Regions from separate parts of the Virgibacillus salinus genome, predicted to be linked through region 3. Evidence: riboswitches for the same ligand, from Rfam matches in the RefSeq annotation. Region 3 holds a riboswitch; each other region holds the start of a gene.
What was found. Region 3 has a riboswitch for S-adenosylmethionine ahead of BLS02_RS12995 (methionine biosynthesis PLP-dependent protein). Riboswitches for the same ligand answer to the same signal wherever they lie in the genome.
Positions count from the first base shown of each region.

Region 1: linked by a shared signal. The riboswitch ahead of BLS02_RS02480 (PLP-dependent aspartate aminotransferase family protein) and the one ahead of BLS02_RS12995 (methionine biosynthesis PLP-dependent protein) in region 3 are both predicted to bind S-adenosylmethionine.
Region 2: linked by a shared signal. The riboswitch ahead of BLS02_RS06295 (methionine ABC transporter ATP-binding protein) and the one ahead of BLS02_RS12995 (methionine biosynthesis PLP-dependent protein) in region 3 are both predicted to bind S-adenosylmethionine.

Region 1 covers NZ_FNKD01000001.1:486,286-492,640, reverse strand. The annotation lists gene rarD (EamA family transporter RarD) at 94-996, shown strand; SAM riboswitch class I at 1,282-1,399, shown strand; gene BLS02_RS02480 (PLP-dependent aspartate aminotransferase family protein) at 1,497-3,257, shown strand; gene BLS02_RS02475 (homoserine dehydrogenase) at 3,315-4,307, shown strand; gene BLS02_RS02470 (SGNH/GDSL hydrolase family protein) at 4,725-5,612, shown strand; gene BLS02_RS02465 (YpmS family protein) at 5,625-6,248, shown strand; gene BLS02_RS02460 (helix-turn-helix transcriptional regulator) at 6,278-6,355, opposite strand, start outside.
Region 2 covers NZ_FNKD01000001.1:1,334,283-1,340,637, reverse strand. The annotation lists gene sufC (Fe-S cluster assembly ATPase SufC) at 1-476, opposite strand, end outside; gene BLS02_RS18925 (YuzK family famiily protein) at 775-945, opposite strand; gene BLS02_RS06305 (MetQ/NlpA family ABC transporter substrate-binding protein) at 1,157-1,981, opposite strand; gene BLS02_RS06300 (methionine ABC transporter permease) at 1,996-2,664, opposite strand; gene BLS02_RS06295 (methionine ABC transporter ATP-binding protein) at 2,654-3,685, opposite strand; SAM riboswitch class I at 3,786-3,897, opposite strand; gene BLS02_RS06290 (thioredoxin family protein) at 3,966-4,280, opposite strand; gene BLS02_RS06285 (toprim domain-containing protein) at 4,291-4,644, opposite strand; gene gcvH (glycine cleavage system protein GcvH) at 5,436-5,819, opposite strand; gene BLS02_RS06275 (arsenate reductase family protein) at 5,895-6,251, opposite strand.
Region 3 covers NZ_FNKD01000003.1:196,240-202,594, reverse strand. The annotation lists gene BLS02_RS13030 (class I SAM-dependent methyltransferase) at 8-616, opposite strand; partial or broken gene BLS02_RS19210 (YnfA family protein) at 769-969, opposite strand; gene BLS02_RS13020 (HAD family hydrolase) at 1,063-1,842, opposite strand; gene BLS02_RS13015 (YuzC family spore coat inner layer protein) at 1,939-2,310, shown strand; gene BLS02_RS13010 (RDD family protein) at 2,307-2,744, opposite strand; gene BLS02_RS13005 (alpha/beta fold hydrolase) at 3,019-3,570, opposite strand; gene BLS02_RS13000 (helix-turn-helix domain-containing protein) at 3,663-4,454, opposite strand; SAM riboswitch class I at 4,655-4,760, shown strand; gene BLS02_RS12995 (methionine biosynthesis PLP-dependent protein) at 4,835-5,956, shown strand; gene BLS02_RS12990 (aminotransferase class I/II-fold pyridoxal phosphate-dependent enzyme) at 5,953-6,355, shown strand, end outside.

The DNA.
Region 1 (6,355 bases), on a different contig from region 3:
AGAATTAGCTTACTTAGATTAGTAGTATGCATATCGCATGATTCGATAGTGTTCACTTGAATCTGGATATATCCTAGAAACGGGGTCTTCAAAATGAATCAAGAAAATAAGATTGGAATTATATATGCAGCAGGCGCCTATTTATTATGGGGATTTCTTCCCGCGTATTGGAAGCTGATAGACCAGGTTCCACCTGATGAAATATTAGCACATCGTATATTATGGTCATTTATTTTTATGATTATTGTGGTTCTAGTTGTCCAAAAATGGAAGCTTTTCCTAAAGGAATGCAGAATTATTTTAAACGATAGAAAAAAATTGACTGGAATTACATTCGCATCAGTTGCCATTAGCATCAATTGGCTTACCTTTATATGGGCGGTTAACAATGAACATGTAATTCAGGCAAGCCTCGGTTATTACATAAACCCGCTTGTAAGTATTTTATTAGGAATGATTGTGCTAAAAGAAACATTAACACGTGGCCAGATGCTATCATTTCTACTTGCTGCAGTTGGTGTTATTAATTTGACAATCAGTTATGGTGTCTTTCCGTGGGTATCACTATTGTTAGCATTCAGTTTTGCAATTTACGGATTGCTAAAAAAAACTGTAGATGTTAGTGCAATGTTCGGTCTAACTATCGAGACAATGATTGTAACTCCTATTGCTCTTATTTATTTACTATCTATCCCTGGCAGTTCATTGGCATCTGATCCAATGTTCTCCAGTTTTGGGTTATTACTGTTTGGCGCTGGTGTCGTTACAGCGATTCCACTATTATTGTTTGCAAGCGGCGCGAAACGAATCCCATTATCAATGGTAGGATTCCTTCAATATATCGCACCAACTATCATGCTAGTTCTAGGTGTGTTTGTTTATCAGGAGACTTTTTCACTGGCGCATTTTATATCGTTCGCATTAATCTGGATAGCACTATTTATATACATGTCATCTGCACATCGTAGTTCAGGTCGGCTTAGGGAGAAAAATTAGGCTCTTAATGACGCAGTGAAAATATACTCGCTTTCCGCGGGCAAGCAGCAAGCCTCCTCAGCTCGTTCCTTGCTTCCGGAGTCTTGCGTAGCTGTCAATTTTTTATTCGGCAACAAACTTAAATCAGCCAAAATTAAATCAATTTTCAGAATTCACTTGACGTACAATCATTCCTGCGTATATAATGTTCAATAACTTTAGAAAACTTGGCTTATCGCCAAGCCTTAGTTGCAATTATGCAGCAAGAAAGGATTTATACTTTCTTAACTGCCAATAAAGTTACATCTCTTATCGAGAGTGGTGGAGGGAATAGGCCCTGTGAAACCCGGCAACCTTAAAAGCTTAACTAATGCTTAGTAAGGTGCTAAATCCTACAGGTCAAGTATGATCTGGAAGATAAGGGGAGGATCGTTACATATTACGCCCTCTTCTTAGGAAGAGGGCTTTTTATTATCTCCTCTCCCTCCAGAAAACAGTAAAATCTAAAGGAGGAATTTATCATGTCAAATTTTCATTTGCACAATCAGGAAACACAGTTACTTCACGGAGGTCAGGAACCAGATCCAACAACCGGATCACGTGCGGTACCCATCTATCAAACTACTTCCTACGTTTTTCGGGACACCGAACATGCACAAAATCTTTTCGGGCTACAAGAACCAGGTAATATTTATACACGAATCATGAATCCGACAGTTGATGCATTCGAACAGCGAATCGCATTACTGGAAGATGGCGTAGCCGCAGTTGCAACTTCATCCGGGATGTCAGCCATTACATTGGCCATTTTAAATCTTGCAAGCAGTGGTGATGAGATCGTTGCTGACAGTAATCTATACGGTGGGACGTATAACCTGTTTGCTAACACTCTCCCTCGATACGGAATCGACGTTAAATTTGTTGATGGAACAGATCCAGAGACTATTACTACTGCAATTACCGAAAAAACGAAAGCTATTTTCGGAGAGATTATCACAAATCCAAGTCTAAATGTGCTGGACGTTGAAAAAATTGCAGGAATTGCTCATGACAACGGGGTTCCATTAATCATTGACAATACATTTGCGACTCCATACAATACGAAGCCACTGACATGGGGAGCGGATATTGTTGTACATTCAGCTACTAAGTGGATCGGCGGTCATGGTACAACTATCGGCGGCGTTGTCGTTGATGGCGGTAGGTTCAATTGGGGGAACGGTAAATTCCCAGTCTTTACTGAACCCGACGAGAGTTACAACGGACTTCGCTACGTCGATATTGGGCCGGCAGCGTTCGCAACCAAACTGCGCGTGCAGCTGCTGCGCGATATAGGTGCCTGCCTAAGTCCACAGAATGCATTCCTGTTTTTACAAGGACTGGAAACATTGCACTTACGTGTTGAGCGCCATAACAAAAACGCCGAAGAAGTTGCAGCATATTTACAAAAACATCCTGCAGTTGAATGGGTTAATTTTCCTGGGTTACAGGATCATCCATCACACGAGTTAGCCAATAAATATTTACAGAATGGCTATGGATCGATTATAACGTTTGGAATAAAGGGTGGCCGTGACGCAGGCCGGAAATTGATTGATGGTGTTACACTCTGGTCACATGTTGCCAACGTCGGTGATGCGAAGTCGTTAATCATCCACCCAGCGTCAACTACACACCAACAATTAGGTGAAGAAGACCTGGTTAAAAGCGGTGTTACGGAAGAGTTAGTGAGACTTTCTATTGGACTCGAATCAACCAATGATATATTAGTTGATTTAGACCAGGCAATCGCTAATGCAACCGGTGAAGCAAAAACATTTCAAGCAACAGAAGAAGATGCAGTCAAGTGGCTCTTATCTTCACCATTTGACCGTAAAGACGGTGGTATTCGCCAAAAGGTAGTTGCGGTTAGCGGATTGGATGATCAAACTAATTCATTTTATAAAAGTACGAAACAATTACAGCAGTTAGGATTTCAAATTGTTCCATTAAGTACTTCTTCAAAAGAAATATTAAATGTGCAAACATATGAACAGTTAGATGATGTGCCACTTGAAATTGATGCCATTCTGTCCTATGACAGAATTCTTCCACCAGAAACTATCGAGCAATTTATTAATAAGGACGGTAAAATTATTTGGGTTGAAAATCCAAAAGATACAGATGAAACAGTAAACCATGCAAAAGCTGCTGGAATTTCTGTTATTACAGATAAAAACATTTACCATGAAGCGATTCGCATTCGAGAAAACGGCTCTGGAAGTGTGCTAGTAGAAGCTTAAGTGTAAAAAAACGAAGGATCTACGGTTATCATTTTTAGATGAGGGAGGGATTAACAAATGAAACCGATAAATATTGCGTTAATCGGACTTGGAACAGTTGGCTGCGGTGTCTACCAAACACTGCACATTCACCGTCAACGGCTCGAAAAACTAGTCGGATCTCCCATCAACATTTCAACAATTATTATTGAGAATCCTGACAAACATCAGAAAATTTCAGCCAAGACAAACATTACAACAGATGTTAATACTGTTTTAAATAACCCTGAGATCGATGTTGTCTTTGAAGCAATTGTTGGAAAAGAACCAGCTTTTTCATTGCTGAAAAGATGTATCCAAGCAAAAAAACACGTCATCACTTCTAATAAGGAAATGTTCGCAATCCACGGTGAAGAGTTGAAAAGACTTGCCACCCAATATAATGTTCAAATTGGATATGACGCAACTACAGCCGGTGGCATACCGATTATCCAGACTATCCAACAACTTTTAAAAGCAAATCAGATCCAATATGTGCAAGCAATTTTAAATGGTACTACCAACTTTATCCTATCAGCAATGCGGGAAAAGAACATAACATTCTCCACTGCTTTGGATGAGGCACAAAACTGGGGGTATGCCGAAGCAGATCCAGAAAATGACATTGAAGGTTTTGATGCATATTATAAGCTAATGATTCTTAGTGACCTTATTTTTGAAAAACAACCTGATTTAAAATATGTTAAAAGAATAGGAATACGTGATATTACCGAGGACTCCCTTCAAGGGTTACAAACGGAAGGTAAACGAGTTAAGCATATTGCAAAGATAGGTTATGATGCTACAGGGAACCTTACTGCAAGCGTTGAACCAGAAGCAGTTTCCAAAGAACACCCATTATATGCTGTTGAAGGCGTAAACAATGCTATTCATATTAAAGGAGATATAGTTGGTGACTTAACGTTCGCGGGGCCAGGAGCAGGATCATTTCCTACCGCGAGTGCAATGATTGAGGATTTTTGTATTTTGTTTAAAAAAGAGCAAGCTGCAATAGCTGGAGCGCCCGTTTAGCTGCTCCCCTCATTGTGGGTGGATCGACGTTGCCACAGGATGTGGTGGTTTTAGTCGAACATCCTTCATCTTTTATCGTAAGGAAGTGAAGGAAATTCACGAGCGCTGAAGCTAGATGTTTTTTTTATAACATGGCTTATCGTTAAGCCACAGTTGAACACACGCAGTATGAAAGAATTTATACTTTCTTAAGCGCTAGAAAAATTCGTCTTCTACTGAAGGCGATTTTTTTAGTTTAAGTATAGAAGGTAAAGGGAATTATCTCTTATTAGATTAAAATGTAATACAATCGAAATATGAAATATTGATACTTACCAATTATAATGGGTACATATATAGTAATAAAACGTGATATGTACTAAGATAAAATATCATTTCAATATATAGGTAGAATATTTCAGTATAGGTGTGAGATTCATGAAAAGAAGATACATTTTTATTATTTTGGGTATACTGATTATAGGTTTAGCTATTATTATCTTTTTATATCAACCTGAACCAAATTTAAATGAATCAGCAGATAATAATTCACAGGAAGAGACACAGCAGGAAACTGAACCAGACAAAGAAATAGAAACGGAAGATGAACAGCCAGAAGAAGAAACAAAAGAACCAATCACTAAATTCAGAGAAATAATAAGTGGTGCACTTCAAGGTACAATTGACTTTTTCACAAATAAAGAAGCGCATGTTGCAGCCATTGGAGACTCATTAACACAAGGTGTCGGCGATAAAGTAGTTGATGGTGGTTATATTGGTATTCTGGATAATACCATTAATAAAGATAATCAATTGGTAACATTTGAAAACTATGGAAAACGTGGGAACCGCTCAAGCCAGCTATTAAAACGGCTTGAACAGCCCGAAATAGCACAATCGGTCAAAGAAGCAGATATCGTATTGATTACAATAGGCGCAAATGATATTATGCAAGTCGTCAAAGAAAACTTTTCCGACTTGACGATTAAGGATTTTTCCCAAGAACGGATCGCATACAAAGAACGGTTAAAAATTATTTTTGAAAGAATCAAAGACCTAAACTCAGACGCTGATATATATCTATTAGGTTTCTATAATCCCTTTGAAAAATATTTTAAAGATCTCGAAGAACTTGGTATGATTGTTGAAAATTGGAACAACACAGGTAAAAATGTCACAGAACAATATGAGAATGCGACATTTATACCTACAGTTGATCTATTTGAGGATACAGATAAAAATTTAATCGCAGATGATAATTTTCATCCTAACCATCTGGGATATCAACGGATTGCCAAACGAGTATTAGAACATATAACAGACTAGGAGGTAAGTGGAATGGCGGAACATAAAAAGTCAAAAAATAGATGGAAACGATTTTTTTTGATTTTACTAGGTTTGAACATTGTCATTTTTATATGTATTGCTGCTCTTATTTTTTGGCCAGTTTCCGACACAAAAACACCTTCTAATGAGGAGTATGAAACGCAGCAAAGTTCAGAATTCATCGTTCGTACGACAAAAAAGAACTTAAATGAGTTAGTAAATGCATATACCGATAAGCTTTTGAAAGGTACTAACCACCATTATGAAGTGTCATTGGATGAGGATGTTCACTTGATCGGTGAACTTCCCGTATTCTCATCTACTGTCCCACTCTCTGTTCATTTCGAACCCTTTGTTCAGGAAAATGGCGACGTGATTTTGAAACAGAAATCCATCTCTATTGGATTACTGGAACTGCCTAATCAGAAAATAATGGAATACATGAAAAAGTACTTGCCAATGCCAAAGTGGGTTGCAGTTGATCCAAAAGAAGAGGAAATTTATCTTGCAGTAACAGATATGGAGATCAGAAGTAATTTCCAAGTTAGTGTAGAGCATATTGACTTAGAAGCAAACAATCTAGCATTTAAAATTAAAGTTCCTTACAAATCACTAGGGATTGAAATGGAAGAATAATAGAAAAATCGGGAGACTAGTCCCGATTTTTAATCTTGATAAACCTCACTCATTTGAATAATTTTGTCTTTCATTCTCTCAACAAGGTGGTCTGGAGATAGAACTTT
Region 2 (6,355 bases), on a different contig from region 3:
AGAATTTCATTACGCTTTTTCTCACCGCCTGAGAAGCCTTCATTTAAATAACGCTGTGCCATGTTTTTGTCGATTTCAAGAAAGTCTAATGCATTATCCATTTCTTTAATAAACTTCATTAAAGAAATCTCATCGCCTTCTTCACGGCGAGCATTTATAGATGAACGAAGAAAATCAGATGTTGTTACACCACTAATTTCACTAGGATATTGCATTCCAAGGAAAAGACCTGCACGTGCGCGCTCATCTACTTCCATTTCCAATACGTCCTCACCGTCTAAGTATACATTTCCTTCAGTGATTTCGAATTTTGGATGACCCATGATAGCTGATGCAAGTGTTGATTTACCAGTACCATTTGGCCCCATTACTGCATGGAACTCGCCACCCTTTATCGTAAGGTTTACACCTTTTAATATTTGGTTACCTTCAATTGAAACATGAAGATTTTTAATTTCTAGTGTTGATCCTGCCATGTCGATACCTCCAATTACTATTTTGTGCTTATTTCTTTCAAATGGATATTACATCCATTCTCAATTTATTCTCATTATAATCTTAAAGCATTTCGAATTTATTATCAACTCATTCATACTAATAAAAACGTGTATTTCTAGCTGATTAAATATGTTTGGTTTTGAGAAAAATTGTGAATTTCTTCACTCTATTATATGCAATAACTGAGAATGTACTTTCTAATTTAATTTCTAATTATTATTTTTTTAAGAAAAAATGCTGGTACCCCACACTAGGATACCAGCACAATTAATATTATTAATTATGAATGTGACTATCAATTTCAGCTACCATATGTTTACATTGTTCATACTCTTGTTGTCGTCTTTTTTCAACAGCAATGCGATTTTCTAAATTTCTTTCATACTCCGCATAACACATCTTATGGGTTTGCTGCATTCCCTTTTCCATCTCTGGAGTATAACTCATCTTAATCCCACTATAAATAGTGAATCATCCTTTCGATTTGATTACAATATTAAGACTATCATAGGGACGATACCCAACACAAAGTGCATTTAAACGTTTAAAATCGTAATGAATAATATATGGAAGTGTTAAAAATGGATAGCAACTTTTACTTTAAACATAGAGCAAATTACTGCTGTTTACTATGAATTACTCAAAATTCGCTACAAAATTACTTAGCTTCTCCATCTACTGGAACTACTGCACCATCAAACTTTTCTAGAATAAAGTTCTGGATTTTCTCAGAGTGTAGTACATCAACTAATGTGTTTAATGATTCACTACCTTTATTTCCTGTTTTAACTGCAACAACATTTACATATGGCGATTCTTCACCTTCTAAAATCAAGGCGTCTTCCAATGGATTCAAGTCTGCTCCAATTGCATAATTGGTATTAATCGCCACTAAAGTGTTTTCTTCTGACTCATATAGTTCTGGTAAGAATGCTGCATCATAATCATAGGAGAATTTTAAATCTTTTGGGTTCTCTACAATATCTTCCGTAGTAGCCTCTACTTTGTCTACTTTTTCAGAAAGCTTAATAAGCCCTTCCTTTTCTAACAAGGATAGTACTCGTCCATGATCAGCGACAGATCGGCTCATAAGTACTTCAGTTCCTTTGGCAACTTCGTCAACACTGTTAATTGTTTTCGAATATATTCCAATTGGCTCAATGTGAATTCCACCAATATGTGTAAAATCATATCCAATATCTGCAATTTGCTTATTTAAATAAGGAATATGTTGGAAATAATTTGCGTCAAGTTCACCACTTGAAAGGTCTTCATTTGGTAAAACATAGTCAGTATACTCTTCAATCTTTAATGTTATTCCTTTTTCCTTAAGAATAGGCTTAGCTTTCTCTAATATTTGTGCGTGCGGAGTACTGGATGCCCCAACCTTAATAACATTATCATCTGAACTGGACTCATCACCGCCACAAGCTGCTAACGTTACTACAAAAAATATAGTTACAAATACCAAGATCTTTTTCATTTTATCTCTCTCCTTTATCTTTTATCTAATTTGTTAGTAATAAAATCCCCAATGAATTGAAAAATAAATACAATGATTACGATTAATACGGTACAAACAAACACGACATCAAACATACGTCGCTGGAATCCAAAAAAATATGCATAATTTCCTAAACCACCAGCCCCTATAACACCAGCCATTGCAGTATAGCCAATCAAGGCAATTGCAGTGACAGTAAGTCCTGATACAAGTGCTGGCATTGATTCTGGAAGTAATACACGAAAAATAATTGTGCGAGTCTTTGCACCCATAGATTTCGCTGCTTCAATCACTCCCTTATCAACTTCCTTCAATGCAATCTCTACAAGTCGACCATAAAATGGAGCCGCACCAATGATTAAAGCTGGTAATGCTGCATTTGGTCCCCGAATGGTTCCAATCAGAAAGTCAGTAAATGGGAACAAAAGTAATATTAAAATTATAAATGGAATCGCTCTAAATACGTTTACGATTGATGCCACGATTAAATTAAGAAGTTTATTCTGCCAAATACCCCCTTTCATCGTCAGATAAAGTAGTAACCCTAATAGTATTCCGAAAATAAATGTTCCAAATAATGAAAGGATGGTCATGTAAAAGGTTTCGTACGTGGCAACCCATAAATCTTCCATATTCAAATTTGGGAAAAGATTAGTTAGCATCGCGAACCACCTCCACTTCAACTGAGGTCTCATTTGTTATAAAGTCTATAGCTTTATTGATTTCACTCAACTCACCATCAGCCTGAACAAATAGTGTTCCATACGCACCACGCTGCGTTTGGGTGATCTTACCTTGCAGAATGTTAATATCAATTGCAAATCTCTTAGCAACTTGACTAATTAATGCCTGGTTTGTTGTCTCACCAATGAAATGAAGCCGAATAAGCTTACCACTATCATAAGTATCAATTAAATGGGCAACTCCATCATCTTCATCATTGGTTCCCATAACCTGCTCAACGAATTTCTTTGTAACAGGCTTCTCAGGTCGTAAAAAAACATCCAGAACATCGCCTTGTTCAACGATTCTTCCTTCTTCCATTACTGCTACCTGATTACATATTTTGCGAATCACATGCATTTCATGAGTAATTAGAATAACTGTTAAACCAAGCTTTTTATTGATATCAACTAACAAATCTAATATCGAGTTGGTCGTTTCCGGATCAAGTGCTGAAGTTGCTTCATCACACAGCAATACTTTTGGATTATTTGCAAGTGACCTCGCTATCCCAACACGCTGCTTCTGCCCACCACTTAACTGAGAGGGATAAGCACTTTCTCTTCCTGCAAGTCCAACTAATTCGATTAATTCTTGAACACGTTCTTCACGTTCAATTTTTGATACGCCTGCAATCTCCAATGGAAATGCAATGTTATCTTTTACGGTCCGTGACCACAATAAATTAAAATGTTGAAAAATCATGCCTATTTCCTGACGTGCCACTCGAAGTTGTTTTGAATTTAATGCAGTAATTTCCTGCTGATCAATGACGATTTTCCCACCAGTAGGTTCTTCCAGCCGATTGAGCAATCGTACAAATGTACTTTTACCCGCACCACTGTAGCCAATGACACCAAAAATCTCACCTTCATTTATATCAAGGGTTAAATCATCCACTGCTGTAATGTTGCTTTTATTTGATTTAAAAATTTTATTTAAACCCTCTATTGAAATCACAAGTATTCCTCCTTTGCCATCCACTATTATGTCCTACTTAATAAGAAAAACGCCTTTCTGTAAGAGAACAGAAAGACGTAATATATGTAGTCTTTACGTTCCCTTATCTGTCAAAGCAGCTGCTTTGCAGGAGTTGGCACCTTTCAAATAAAAAAACATTTGAGGTTGCCGCGGTTTCATAGGGCCAGCCCCTCCACCGCTCAAGATAAGAGATATAAACTATTTAATTAAAATTCGATAATCCAGATAATAGCACGCATATTATCATGTGTCAATAAAATTATTTATCTGAAAATAAAGCTGGTTCGTAGTCCATTAAGTAGCTATATATATTGGCAATTGATTTAAATGCGTAAATTTTTTCCTTGATCTCGTTACCATCCTTAATTAAAAGACATGGTACACTTTCAATTTGATTATCCTGCATAAACTCCGGGTGCAGCGAGGCATTCATGTCATAAAAAATATCCTGTTTATGAACCGATTCAATCTTATCAAGCATTGATTTTGCCAACGCGCATGTACCACAAAATGGTGTATAAATATATAATAAATAATGATCTTGTTCTAATTGTTCCTCATTAATCTGTTGCAATACTACCACCCTAAATCAAGAATATGGGATTAACCTCGATTCGTTTGCCTACCAATGCCGTTGCAAGAATATTTTCAGGGGTTGTTGCTACTTCACGAAACTCACTGCTCACATAAATGTGTTCAGCATGCGGAAGCTCACGCGTTAACTGTTTGCGCAGTTTTATCCCTGAACTATCCTCATCAACTAAAATAAAAACATCCCTATTATCCAAATCATACGTTTCCAAAAGCTCGTCAAATCGTTCAACACCGAGTGTCCCATTCGTGCAAATTACTTCAACATCATCTGTTATCACCCGTTTGACCTGCTTTTTATCAGTTAGTCCCTCAACAATGATAACTTTTTCTACGTCATTTGTCATCATTACATGCACTCCTTACATTAAATTAACTGAATGCATTAATCATATATTTTACTACTTTTTTCAACCCACATCCAATAATTAATATTATTGCATTACGAATTATTCATATTAGATAGTTTATGCTTAAACCGAATTATTAAGTATGAATATAGATTTTTTAAAAGATATAAAGTGCGACACAACACCAAGAGCCTACTACGCAAAGGACGTGCGAGTGCAGACGTTCATCCATCTTTCCAGGATATTGTGAACATATCTAGTGCAGGTAAATACTAGGAAGTGTTGCATTAACTTACCTGTTAAGACTCATTGATCGGAAAAACAACTATTTCTGAAAACAGCCAAAAAAAAGTAACGGGTTCACTTGTGAGGTGCAAAACAGTAAATCTCAAGTGAAATCTCAGCTATAATCTCATAGTTTTCACTAGACAGACTGGTGTCCACGGATTTGGCGGATCCTCATTCCGTTATTTCCTTAAAAACGCCTATTTTGGTCGTGTTATGTAATCCTCATTCCGCTATTTACCCTTTTCAGCCATATTTTTCAAAGTTATTAGGTAAATAACGGAACCAGAAACCGATTCAACCTTCTAAGACGGCTTTTTCACCCATTTAGCGGAACCACGATTCACTTTACCGGTTTGTGTGATTCACATTCCGCTTAATTCACACCATAAATCACATTAAAATCACGTACACTACAATTTCGTTGTGAATTACATTATAGCAATAAAAAAGACCGACTTCACAAGATCGATCGCAGTGTGCAGTCAGCCTTATTAATAGGATTAATCTTCCTCGATTATTTCCTGATATTGCTCAGCAGATAGTAAATTATTTAGTTCTGAATCGTCAGATGGCTCCAAAACAACCATCCATGCTTTTTCATATGGTGATTCATTAACAAATTCAGGGCTATCCTCTAATTCTTCATTGATTTCTACAACTTTTCCGCTGATTGGGGCGTACAACTCGGAAACCGTTTTAACAGATTCAACGCTGCCGAATGGCTCATCTACTTCAACCTCTTCACCTACTTCGGGAAGTTCAACAAATACAATATCCCCTAATTCGGATTGTGCAAATTCTGTAATCCCAATACGTACATTACCATCTTCTTCTTTTACCCATTCGTGTTCTTCTGAATATAATAAGTCTTTTGGTAAGCTCATCTAAATCCCTCCGTTAATTAATTGCAATATTACTATACTAGGTATATGGACTTTTTTCTAGCATTTTTACTTTTATTAAAGCCAACTTTCAGTGAAGGTTTCTTCCTTGAATCCAACAATCACTTTTTTTCCGTCGGTTGTAATTGGTCGCTTAATTAGCATACCATCAGATGCCAGAATATCAGCCATTTCTTCAGTAGTCGCATCTTTAATTTTATCCTTAATATTTAATTCACGATATTTCTTGCCGCTCGTATTAAAAAACTTTTTGGGTGGTAATCCACTCTTTGCAATTAGGCTCTGAAGCTGATCACTTGATGGTGGCTCGTCCACAATATGTATGCTAGTATAGTCGATTTCATGCTCGTCTAACCATTTCTTCGCCTTTTTACAAGTTCCGCAATTTGGATACCAATAAAACGTTAATCCCACTTCATCCCTCCTAACAATTTCAGATGTTAATTTTATTATAGCAAATATAATGAAGGTCGGTCGATGAAATTGTGAAATTTCAAAGACTTCCTACAAAAGATTTA
Region 3 (6,355 bases):
CGAACTGTTACTTTGTAGGTTTTGCCCGAATTAAATAAATGATATCTGACCAATAACGTTCGATTTGATCAACCTGAAGACTAGATTTTCCAATTATTTTATCGATATTTCTGTTACAATGACATCCAGATATTTTAGTATGTAGTGGGTCGATCATTTTTTGGGTGAAGGAAAGTAATGGATTAGAGCTCAGACCATGTTCCATTAACAATATAATCCCATCCTTACGGCACCAACTGTTGAATTTACTTAATGTTGCAATTGGGTCAGGATAACTGCAAAGTGAAAGCGTTGATACGATGCTATCAAAAGAGTTGGGTTCTAAAATTAACTCATCAATATCTTCTTGTATAAATTTTGCTTTCACCTGAGAAATTGATGCTGCTCTTTTGGCACTCATAATCATCTCTGAACTAAAATCAATTCCTGTTATCTCAACGTTATTCCGATCATAATAAGAAAAGTTCGCTCCAGCTCCAATTCCAACTTCTAAGACCTTTCCGTATGCGTTTTTTATTATTTTATTTCTCAATCCGGCAAACTTTGGATTAGCGCGTTTATTTTCATATATTTTTACTTGTTTATCATATTTTCTAATCAGTTTTTCTTTCTTCATTTGCTCACTTCCTGAAGGGTTGACTTAGATTTTTCATCTGGGCTTTACCATATATATAAGATAATTTCAATATTATTCATAACTCCTAGAGTAATAATAAACCGCGTACTTAGGGGTACACGGTCAAGTAAATTGTCTTGAAGTATTTTCCTTTACTGGCGAGGTCCAAATAACATCACTGCAACACCAACTAAATCATATAAATAAGGAGTTTTCTTATCAATGCCTCATCCCCATAAAACGGATAGGACAATAAAAACGCCACCGTACGCTGCATAAACTCTACCGAACGATGTGAAGGTTTGAAATGTAGCTATTACGCCATATAAAGCTAGTGCAATCCCACCACCAACACATTGCATAATCACATCCTAAAGCCAAAGGTGTATGCCATTGATACCTAAAGATAACCGCTTAATCCTCCAGTGTACTTCATTATCCATGATTTACCGTTCCAGCAACGGCAATAGCTCTTTCAATGCTCCAATCTCATATGTTGGCTTCACTTCAATACATTCTTTGTCATGACGGTTAACCCAGACGGAATCTATTCCAGCACGCTTAGCTCCAAGTATATCTGTACTTAAATTATCCCCAACCATTAATACCTCATCCTTCTGCACAGCAAGAAGCTCAAGTGCATGTTCAAAAATTGCTGGGTCTGGTTTTCCTTTTCCAAAAGCCCCAGAAACAACAATGTGCTCAAAATAGGTCATGAGTTTTGGTGTGATATCAAGCTTAGTCTGTTGTAATTCGGGGGATCCGTTCGTTAGCATCAGCAGTTGGTACTCCTCTTTTAACTGATCAAGCACCTCAAAACTATCCTCATATACAAAAGCATTTTTCTTTCGCATCGCAGGAAAAGTTTCTGCCAGCTGATAACCGAAATCCGGATCATCAACTCCTAAATCATGCAGTCCTCTCGTCCAGGCTTCTTTACGATATTCTGGAACAATTTCTTTCAATTTGTGAAAAGACTCCCCCTCATCCCGAAAATCACCCCATAGTCCTTCAAACGGATTTATTCCAATCATCTTTGTAAAATCATATGTATCATAGGATGCATACAACTCCCGTGCATTTTCACGAACTTTCTCTTCTAGCTTAACAGGATCAATATCATATTTTTGCTTTGCGAGTTCACAAGTGGCTTTAAAAGCCTCTTTTACACTTTTTTTGTCCCAAAGCAAGGTATCGTCAAGATCAAATAAGAGTGCTTTGATCATTTAATCAGCATCCTTTCCATAAATCCCCGCTCATTCCCGCAAACAAGTTCTTCTGCATATAATTAAATGGATGTATTTTACAAGGAGGGTTTTTTTATGTATTACGTCAATTATCCAGGTTATTATTATGTACCATATTATCCCAATGCCACATATTGGCCAGGTCGCCAGCAATATCCGCCTGTTGACGCCAACCTGTTAAATCAATCAGCAAATGAAACGAAAAAACTAATGGATGACGCGAGCATTGTTCTTAATAAACTTGCAGAATCACAAGAATATGATGCAGAACTAATGAAAGCTGCTCAAGTTTCAGATACCGCAAAGGTTGAGCAATTAATTCTCTCTACAGGCATTACATCAGACGTTGATATTAATTACAATCCTGATGGCTTACGACTGGAATTCAAATCACAAGTTGCTGACATGGATTGCTGTAAGCTGCGAATTGCATTACGCTGGCGTTAAATTCGATAAACAACTCTCGTACTGCAAATGATATCATGCAATCCTTTCTTTTCTTCATTCCATCCTGCCATCAGAAAGCCAATACCAAGTGGAAGTGCTGAGAGAAAATACGCAAAAAATCTTCCAATTGATTTCAGCATGCTAATTTGGGTCATCTCTACATTAAGCACTTGGATCCTGCATGCTAATTTCCCTGGTGATCCTTTATACTTGCTTGCAGTGAAAACAATTATAAAAACAACGACATAAATTAGATTTGATATGTCTTCGGATGGCGATGAATACCAAGTATTTGCTTCGTTACCTGGTGAACTGAAAAAACGTTCGTCATTAATTAAAATAGCTATAATTGCTCCTATTATATATATCAAAATTCCATCAATTATGTTTGCCAGGAATCTGATCCAGAACCCAGCTGGTTTATATTTTTCCATAAAAATCTACTCCTTTTATCCATAAATAGTCATCACCTAGTACATACCCACTGTTCAGATAAAGTGTATGTAAACTACGCTGCTAAAGTATATTATTCACTATTGATTACTTTAACATAAAAAACCCTTTAATTATTAAATCTAAATAGAATTTGCCCCAACGTTTAAATAGTAACCAAGCCTAAATTCCTGCCCTAAAAATTAAAGAAATGAAATATAAGAGGGAGAACCCCTCAGAGTATCTCCCATCCATATTTATTATTAACTTATCAATCTACAGACCTTTAATATCATTCACAAGTTCAGGCAATCCATTATAAAATAAATGTCCCCTGCTTTCAATTGCTCGTGGAGTTGCAGTTAAAAGTTTTTTTGTATAATCCTTAAAATGATCAAATGAAACTACTTCATCATCGCGACTGTGATAGAAAAACACTTGTGGTATAGGGGGAAGCATTGCAACAAAATTTTCGGAGAGCGTAAATTCTTCACTCTCCCAAAAACCATTTTTACCCCAGTATGGTGCTGCGACACTGTGTAAACTGGATATCTTAACTTGGCAATCTTCTTCAGATAGATATTTTAATAATACCGATCCACCCAAAGAATGCCCAATCAAAATAACTTCACCTTCTAATGCCGCAAACTCTTTGTTAAGCTGCTCCTTCCATGCTGTATATTCCGGGTTTTCCGGGTTAGGCATTTCAGGAATTATCAAATTATATTCAGCATTTAGTTTATCTTGCAAATACACTATAAAATCAGAGCTTCCTTCGTGTTCACCTTGTGGTCCAGCACTATGAATGAATAGTATTTGTTTTTTCACGTTGCTCCTCCTTATAATTAAAATTTTTATTAAAGAACATCCTTGTGAAATGCAAGAACAACATATCCTGTAAATATTGGATTATGAGATTGCTAATTCTTTAATACTCGATTTAGAAAATTATTCATTAAGAGAGGGATCGACACTAGGATCGGAGGATCATCAAGTTGTGGTTCACGAAGTGTCACATGTTGATGCGGAACAATTGTGTTTCTCTTAATAATTATCGGGGCCTTCAACCTGGCGCGTAATGTTGAGTACGGGAGCAGTATATCCCTTGCCTGCATTTCCCAGGATACAGATGTAGCCATCAAGTAATACTTGCCAGGTTTGACACCTGTAAAACAAAAAGTACCCAATGAAGAAAGTAGCGTCCCATATAAAGGAAGGCCTTCTGGAATCGGTTTTGCAAATAAGCCGATAAGAATAACCCCTTCAAAAGAAGCATCCGCATGAACGGTCCCCTCGACCTTTGCATGTGTATTTGAAGTTAATAGTAAACTATCAGTCCAATCATTTAGCCCCTTTAACCTGCGTAATCGATAGTCTGCATGAACCGCTGAATTCCGAAATTCAGCCGGTGTTACGCCTATACGTTCAGTAAATCTAGTTGTAAAGGTTCCTAAGCTTTGTTGTCCAATCTCCATTCCTATATCACGAACACTTAAATTCGTATGTAACAATAAGTCTTTTGCTTTTTGCAAACGGAGGGAAGAAACATAATAATGTGGCGGAAGGCCAGTTTTTTGCTTAAATATACGGGAAAAATGATACGGGCTATAAGCTACATACTTAGCTAGATGAGAAAGGGGCAGGGGCTCTTGGATATTTTCACGAATGTACTCAATCACTGCATCAATTTCTACAGCATATTGGTCAGTCATTGTTTCTACACCTCCATGGTAAAGTATTCAATATTCTCTATAAAAATTCCTTCTCTATTTTCGAAAATAATTCCCATGATATTTTTCTAACAGAAAAACGGAAATGGCTGAATAAACCAAATAAATTGCAATTATCTATTGCATTATCCAATCATTTGTATTAAAGTAAGAAAAATCAAGTATTTAACAATTACATATATTTCTTATCAAGAGAGACGGAGGGATTGGCCCTGTGATGTCTCAGCAACCCGCCATAACTGGTCCGGTGCTAAATCCAAAAGGTAACAAGTTACCTGAAGATGAGAAGATTGTTTGCGCTATTAGGGACCTTCTTCTTATCTAGAGGGTCTCTAATTTTTTTCATGAAAAGGATGATTAATATGTCAGATAAAAGTATCCAAACCAACTTAGCACAACTAGGCAATAATAGTGATAAAACGACAGGTGCAGTCAATCCGCCTATCTATTTATCAACAGCATTCCAGCATGAAGGGATTGGCAAATCTACTGGATACGACTACACACGTACAAAAAATCCAACGCGAGCTATCTTGGAAGAAGGAATTGCAAAGCTGGAAATCGGTGATAGCGGCTATGCCTGCAGTTCCGGAATGGCAGCCATCCAGTTAGTTCTTTCCATTTTCCGTTCAGGTGATGAAATCATTGTTCCAGAAGACATTTATGGTGGTACATACCGTTTACTTCAGCATTACGATGATGTCTATGATATAAAGACAACCTATTCGGAGTTTAAAGATGTTGCCGTGACTGAGAAATTAATCACACCAAAAACGAGAGCATTATTCATTGAAACCCCAACAAACCCGTTAATGCAGGAAATAGATATTAAGGAATATGCAGCACTTGCTGATAGACATGACCTGTTACTCATAGTTGACAACACATTCCTGACTCCTTATTTCCAGCAGCCGCTTGAACTTGGCGCTGATATCGTAGTTCATAGTGCAACTAAATTTATTGGCGGACACAATGATGTTCTCGCAGGCTTAGTCGTTGCGAAAGGAGAGGCAATCTGCGACAAATTGGCTACTATCCATAATGCTTCAGGTGCTGTTTTGTCCCCTTTTGATTCATGGCTGATTATTAGAGGCCTCAAGACACTTGCACTAAGGATGAAGCAGCACGATGAAAACACACGGAAAATAGCGGAATACTTAGCAAATGAACAAGGAGTTACTGACGTACTGTATCCGGGGAAAGGTGGAATGCTTTCGTTCCGCCTTCAGAAGGCAGATTGGGTTGAGCCCTTTTTAGAACGCCTTAAATTGATTACTTTTGCAGAAAGCCTTGGCGGGGTTGAAAGTTTTATTACGTATCCTGCAACACAGACCCACGCAGAGATACCGGAAGAAGAACGAGCACTCCGAGGAATCGATAACCGGTTATTACGGTTTTCTATTGGCATTGAACAAGCTGAAGATCTAATTACAGATTTGAAGAACGTATTTTCATCATTGAAAAAGGGGGAAGACAAGGAATGAGTAATAACAAGGATCAATTGGAAACAGAACTAATTCATGCTCCATCAAATTTGGACGTTGAACAGAGAACAGGTGCCGTAAATGTGCCGATTTATCTGTCATCAACCTATCACCAGGAATCCTTTGATGCGTTTGGGCCATTTGATTATAGCCGTTCGGGAAATCCGACAAGGCAAGCGCTGGAAGAAAAGATAGCCCAATTAGAGGAAGGTGCCCGTGGCTTAGCATTTGCTTCTGGAATGTCTGCCATCTCGTCATCCTTTATGCTGCTTTCAGCTGGTGACCATGTTCTAGTATCAACGGATGTGTACGGAGGTACTTACCGATTTGTAACTGAAGTACTTACTAAATTTAAAATTGATCACACCTTTGTAGATATGACAGACCTAACTGAGGTTA